Linked DNA regions of Pyxidicoccus trucidator. The main gene of each other region encodes a partner of the protein of the gene in region 2 in a complex. Links are inferred from orthologs where the notes say so. Each region holds a gene or a part of one and is shown on either strand. Other genes may lie near its edges.

Region 1 (3,266 bases), on a different replicon or contig from region 2:
CGCGCGAGCCTCGCCGCCCGGCTTCTGCACGAAGATGTCCGGCCGGCCCTTGCGGTAGGTGGTGAAGGCCACCTGCGAGGCGTCCGGGCTCAGCGCGGGGAGGATGTTGATGCCCCCCTTGGTGAGCGACATGGGGTTGCCGCCGTCCCAGTCCGCCACCACCACGTCGCGATTCTGGCCGGCCTTGCGCACGTAGGTGATGCGCGACAGGAACGGGCTGGGCTCGCGGGTGAAGTGCCGGTAGAGCGCGTCCGCCAGCCGGTGCGCCAGCAGCGACGCTTCGTCGGCCGGAGCGTCCTTCGCCACCTTCAGGTCCTCGCGGCCGGTGCCCACGTTGAACAGGCGCAATTCGCCGCGCAGCACGCCGCCGTCCTGCGCCAGGGACACCTTCACCAGCGCCTCGGCGCCCACGTCTGCCCAGCGGCTGAAGTTGATGCTGCCGGCCGTCATGCCCTCCGTCGCGTCCGCGGTGAAGCTCTTGCGGTCCAACACCTGGAGGATGCCGGAGGCGGCCAGGTCGAAGCCGAAGGCCGTGTCGAAGGTGGTCGCCTGCTTCTTCGCGCCGTCGTTCTGCGTCACGGGCGCGGGCACTGCCACGGGCAGCGGGCGGAAGTTGGCGCCGGAGATTTCAATCGTCGGCGCCTGCGCGAGCGCCGCGAACGGGACGAGGACCAGGGAGAGGAGCAGGGCTTTCATAGGGCGTTCGGTCTGAAGCTCAGGTTGACACCGTGCTTCTGCAGCGTGTCCCGGAGGTGGTCCGGAGGAGGCGAGAAGGGGGACGCCTTGCGCACGGCCGTGACGACGGCCGAGTCGAACAGGTCATTCCCACTGGGCTTCGTGAGGCTCACGTCCAGCACTTCACCGGTGCGGCCCAGGCGCACCGCGACGACGGTGTTGAGGCGCAGGCGCTCCGAGTCGGGGATGGTGTCCGCCACGTTGTAGTGCCGGCGCACCTGCGACTGGAGCAGGCCGAAGTAGCGCTCGCCCTCGGCCGTGGCCGAGTCGCCGTCCGGGTCGCCATCCTCCGCGCCCTCGGCCTCCTCGGGCTCGGCCGCCTTGGCCGTCTTGTCGAAGGCGCCGAAGAGCCGCTTGCGCCGGTCCTCGCCCGTTGTCTCGCCCTTCTGGGGCGCGGCCTTGGGGGCGGAGGGCTCGGGCTTCACGCCCGGAATCGGCACTGCCACCGCGGCGGACGTGGGCGGAGGCGGCGCGTCCGGGGCGGGCTTGGGCGCGTCTACCTGCTTGGGCGGCGGCGGGAGCTGTTCCTTGCGCGGCAGCAGCTTGGGGTCTCTCGGCTTGCCCAGCCGCACCAGCGTGGCGCGGATGGGCTTCGCGTCCAGGTCCACCTTCGGCCCGGAGTTGAAGCGGGCATACAGCACCGCCGCGAGCAGCACGAGGATGTGCCCCACCACGGAGGCCAGCGCGAAGCGCGACAGCCGCGTGGGACGCGAGACGAGCAGGCTGTGGGTCACCGCGGAGTCCGTCATGGGCTAGCGCTTCGCCTCCTTCGACTTGCCCTTCTTGTCGTTGGACGCCTTGCCCCCACCCGTGGGGTCCGTGATCATCCCCACGTTGTTGATGCCCGCCTTCTGCGCCGCGGCCATGACCTCCACCACCACGCCGTAGGGCACGTCCCGGTCCGCGTGGAGGTAGACCTCCTTGTCGGCCTGGGCCTTGGCGTTGGCGGCCAGCTTCTCCGACAGCTCCTCCAGCGCCACCTCGGCATCGCCGATGTAGACCTTTCGGCCGGCGTCGATGGACAGCACCAGCTTCTTCTCCGTGGCCTCCACCGGCGCCGCCTTCGTCTCCGGCAGGTTCACCTTCACGCCCTGCTGGATGAGGGGCGCCGTCACCATGAAGATGATGAGCAGCACCAGCATCACGTCCACCATGGGCGTGACGTTGATCTCACTCATGGTGGTGCGGCCACCGCCGCGGTTGCCTCCGCCCATTCCCATGGCAGTGCCCGCCTAGCGGAAGAAGTGCCGCTTGATGATGTTGAGGAAGTCCGCGGAGAAGTTGGCCATCTCCGTGTCGAACACCTTGATGCGGCTGACGAACGAGTTGTAGGCCACCACCGCCGGAATCGCCGCGAACAGGCCCGCCGCCGTGGCGAACAGCGCGTTGCCCACCGGCGCGGCCACGGTGGCCAGCGTCGCGTTGCCCTGCTCGGCAATCTGGTTGAACGCGCTGAGGATGCCGATGACGGTGCCGAACAGGCCCACGAAGGGCGACGCCGCGCCCACCGTGCCCAGGAAGGACACCCGGTTCTCCAACTCCGTAATCTGCGCGGTGGAGGCCCGGTTCAGCGCGCGCTCCACGTTCTCGATGCCACCCATTCGCTCGGCCATGGCGCCCTCGGCGCCGCCGTCCTTGGCCTGAGCCAGCTTGCTCAGCTCCTCATAGCCGGCGCAGAAGACCTTCGACAGCGGCGAGCCGTCGAGCTTCTGGGCCGTCTGGTAGATGGACTCCAGGCGGGAGGCCTTCCAGAAGGTGTCGAGGAAGGTGAGAGATTGTGCGCGGGCCTTCGAGAGCTGGGTCGCCTTCATGGCGATGAGGGCCCAGGAGGCCACGGACACGCCCATCAGGAGCAGCAGGACGGCCAGCTCGATGAAGGAAGCGTCGCGGATGATCTCCACGTAGTTCATGGCGCCGAGCGCCAGGGGCAGGTGGGGCGTCATGGGGTGCAGGCCGTAACACTCCGATACAACAGGGTCAAACAAAGGAGGCACGCCCGGCTGCTTGAAGCGGCTTGCGCGTGCGGGTGAATAATTCCCGAGTGCGCCCGTCTGGAGGGTTTGTAACGGGCCGAACACCTCACCACCCCACGAACAGGTCTCCCATGAACTCCCGACTGCTGGTTGCATTCCTCTGCCTGGCGGCGGTTACCCCCGGCTGCATCATCCACGACAACGACGACTGCTGTGACGTGCCCCAGGATACGTACCCGGGCGACATCACGTTCCGCTGGACCTTCGGAGGCCTGCGCTGCTCCGAGGACCGCGACATCGCGGGCGTCAACATCGTCATCCCTGGCGAGTCCCTGCAGAACGGCGGCCGCTATCCCTGCAATGCCAACGGCTTCGACGGCATCGTCCTTCATGACTTCGTGCCGGGCGTCTACAACTTCAGCATCGAGGGCGTCAGCTACGACAACGAGCGCCTCTACTTCGCCAGCGGCACCTTCACGGTGAACGGCGATGTGACGGTGGACGTCGACATGACGCCGACGGGCACCCCGCCCTCGTTCGCGTACGTGAGCTGGCTCT
Region 2 (3,172 bases):
CGGAAGGAACGTTCATTCCGCTCTCGGGCCTGACGGCCGGGGCGCTGGAAGGACCGTTCGTTCCACCCTCGGGCCTGACGGCGGGGGCGCTGGAAGGAACGTTCGTTCCGCCCTCGATGCCACCCGAGGCGGGCGTACCGGAAGCCCGGGTATCCGGGACATCAGTGGGCTGAGCCGTGGAAGGGGACGTCACGGACGGAGCCGCGGGGCCGGGAGCCGCGGGGGCGGAGCCATCCGTCTGTGCGAGCGCGGATGCGGCGAGAAGTGCGAGCGCTGCCACGAGGGCGCGCGAAGGGACGGTGCGAGACAACACGAATCTCCTTGCCGGCGGTCGGCGCGCATAAACAACGCGACACGCATGGCAGCTGAATGGATGGCTTGTGACGATTCAGACGGCGGACCGAAAACTCGGAGTCACGGTCCGCCGCGTGGCTGCTTCAGTCCGCGAGCTTTTCCGGCAGCACGCCCACGGTGATGTCCCCGCCCCGGGCGAGGTCCAGCACGTCCATGGCGGCGCCGTACGGCACGTCATCGCTGGCGTCGAAGAACACAATCTTGTCCGGGCGCGCGTTGAGCATGCGCTGGAGGCGGGCCACCACCTGCTCGCGTGGCACTTCCTCCCGGTTGATGCGCAGCACGCCGGCCCTGTCCACCGTGAGCACCACCGGCGGCAGTGCGTCGGGCGGAGGCGGCGGTGGGTCCTGCTTGTCGCTCTTCGCGGGCACGTTCATCCACATCTGCTTGGTGAGCAGCGGGGTGACGACCATGAAGATGATGAGCAGGACGAGCACCACGTCCACCAGCGGCGTCACGTTCATGGTCGGGCGAAGTCCGCCCTTTCCGCCTCCGACATCGAATGCCATGGCGTGCGCTCCTAGTTCTTCTGCCTGTCGACGACCTGCAGGTTGATGCCGGGGAAGCCGATGTCCTGCATGGCCTTGAAGACGCCGCGCACCTCGGAGTAGCGCACGCCGCGGTCGGCCTTCAGCACGACGGGAGCCTCCGGGTCCTTTTGATGCACGGCCTTCAGCTCGGTGAGGAGCGCGTCGCGCTTCAGCTCCTTGCGGTCGAGGAAGAAGGCGCCGTTGGAGGCCAGGCTCACCGTGAAGGGCTTGAGCTCCTTGTTCTCCTTGTCCGGGTTGGTGGCCGTGGGCAGCTCCACGGAGGCGCCGGCTTCAATCTGGGGCGTGACGACCATGAAGATGATGAGGAGGACGAGCACCACGTCCACCAGCGGCGTCACGTTCATCTCCGGAACGATGGCCCTACGCGGGGTGGACATCGCGAGACTCCTTGCGGGCCGCCAGCTCCGGACCGGTGGCCACCGCGGCGCCATTCGTCGCGGCGGGCTTCTGCGGGCCCAGGTCCTCCAGGTAGTCCATGAACTCGCTCCGGGCGGAGTCGAGGGAGAGCTGGAGCGCGTCCGCGCGGGTGGACAGGAAGTTGAACATCAGCACCGCGGGGATGGCGACGAGCAGGCCGAGCGCGGTGACGACGAGCGCCTCGGCGATGCCGGCGGACACCGCGCCCAGGCCGCCGGAGCCCTCCTTGGCGATGCCGGCGAAGGCCTCGATGATGCCGACCACGGTGCCGAGCAGACCGACGAACGGGGCCACCGAGCCCACGGTGGCGAGCACCGACATGCCCCGGCGCACGTCGGCGCTGACGCGGTCATTGATGCGGACCAGCTCGCGGCGGGTGAGCTCGACGGGGCCGAGCTTGCCGGCGGGGAGGCGGCACTTCGCGAGGAAGGTCTTCATTCCGCCGCCGAGCAGGACGGCCAGGTGGCTGCCCTTGGTGGCCTCGGCCTCCTTCACGAGGGCCTCATGCTGGTGCTGCGCGAGGAACGGGCCGGCCCGGCCGGCGAAGCGCTTGGAGACGGCGCGGGAGCGGGAGAAGACGAAGAGGCGCTCGAAGAACACCGCGAGGGACGCGACTGCGAAGAGGATGAGCGTCCAGGCGATACCCAGGGCGAACACGCCCATGTGGTTGTAGATGTCCCTGAGATTGAAGTTCATGACGGAGTGCTCCTGGGGGCAGGGCGGTGAGGCCTACGACTTGAGGCGGAAGGGGACCTTGAAGATGCGGTAGACGGCGGTGGGCTGGCCAGACACGACGGCGGGCCGGAAGCGCCACGCCTTCACCGCGGCGAGGGCGGCGCTGGCGAACGGCTCGTCACCGCGCATGACCTTGAGCTGGGTGACGCGGCCGTCGACTTCGACCACGCCCTTGAGGATGACGAGGCCTTCCTGGCCCTTGGAGCGGGCCTCGGAGGGGTACTCGGGGATGAGGTTGGACTCGAGCGGCTCCGGAGGCGTGGCGGACTCCGGGAGGTTGATGGGGGCCACGCGGCCACCCCCGCCCGCGAGTCCCTGGCCGATGCCAGTGCCACCCACGATGCCTCCGGGAACGAGTGCGCCGGTGCCGCCCACGGCGATGGGCGCGGCGGCGACAGTCTCCCGCTCGGCCTCGGGAGGCTTCGTCAGCGGCACGGCGTCTGGGGCGACGAGCGGCGCGGGCGCCACGGTGGGCGCGGCGGGCGGCGGTGCCTTGGCGATGGGAGCCGGCTTGGGGGCCAGCTTCGGCTTGGGAGCGGGTGGAGGCGGAGGCGGAGGCGGGGGTGGCTTCACCTCGACGACGGGAGGCGGGGGCGGACGGAAGACCACGTCCACGCCCTTCTTCTCCTCGATGACCTCGCGCACCTTGCTGGCCGCGGACACGACGGCGACGCCGATCAGCACGAAGACGCCGATGGACGCCGTGGTGGAGAGCGCGAACCGCCGGGCCGAGGCAACGTCAGTGGCGCTTTCGAACGTTTCGAACATGGCTGGACCGCATATAGCGACGCCATGTTTCAGGCAGGTCCGGGAGCCGTGACACTTCGCTACCAACACCATGGCGGAAGTGTCACGACGCTCGGCTGGCTGCTTGCGCGTGAGCTGCGTGTGACCGCGCCATCACGCGAAAGCCAGGAATGTCACGGAACCCGTACGCGTGTCGGCCGTGCCGGGTGTGACAGGGCCTTCAGGTGGATGACGAAAGCGTCACGGCACGCGCATGCCGAGCAACGTGCGGGGCAGCCGTGACAGCTCGCCCGCTGTCGTCACGGCGCGGGGCGCACCTGCCCGGCGCACCTGCCACAGCAGCGCGATGAGCAGCACGGAGTAGATGA

The links.
Region 1: the proteins of G4D85_RS12115 (region 2) and tolR are in contact, whole or in part, in a cryo-EM structure (PDB 9DDO), measured with the Escherichia coli proteins. The link is inferred for Pyxidicoccus trucidator from one-to-one orthologs.

Annotation. Positions count from the first base shown.
Region 1 is NZ_JAAIXZ010000002.1:598,282-601,547, forward strand. Bases 222-3,177 are described here. They hold tolR (protein TolR), read right to left. Parts: upstream 1,956-3,177; coding sequence 1,488-1,955; downstream 222-1,487. Other genes in these bases: G4D85_RS08910 (LpqB family beta-propeller domain-containing protein), read right to left, coding at 222-696; G4D85_RS08915 (energy transducer TonB), read right to left, coding at 693-1,484; G4D85_RS08925 (MotA/TolQ/ExbB proton channel family protein), read right to left, coding at 1,968-2,678; G4D85_RS08930 (hypothetical protein), read left to right, coding at 2,840-3,177. In the rest of the region: more of G4D85_RS08910, read right to left, coding at 1-221; more of G4D85_RS08930, read left to right, coding at 3,178-3,266. UniProt on the Escherichia coli protein: Involved in the TonB-dependent energy-dependent transport of various receptor-bound substrates.
Region 2 is NZ_JAAIXZ010000003.1:514,036-517,207, forward strand. Bases 143-3,004 are described here. They hold G4D85_RS12115 (MotA/TolQ/ExbB proton channel family protein), read right to left. Parts: upstream 2,019-3,004; coding sequence 1,266-2,018; downstream 143-1,265. Other genes in these bases: G4D85_RS12105 (ExbD/TolR family protein), read right to left, coding at 438-863; G4D85_RS12110 (ExbD/TolR family protein), read right to left, coding at 875-1,282; G4D85_RS12120 (TonB family protein), read right to left, coding at 2,052-2,825. Also shown: G4D85_RS12100 (TonB-dependent receptor), read right to left, coding at 1-16; G4D85_RS12125 (glycosyltransferase family 87 protein), read right to left, coding at 3,045-3,172. UniProt on the Escherichia coli protein: Involved in the TonB-dependent energy-dependent transport of various receptor-bound substrates. Protects ExbD from proteolytic degradation and functionally stabilizes TonB.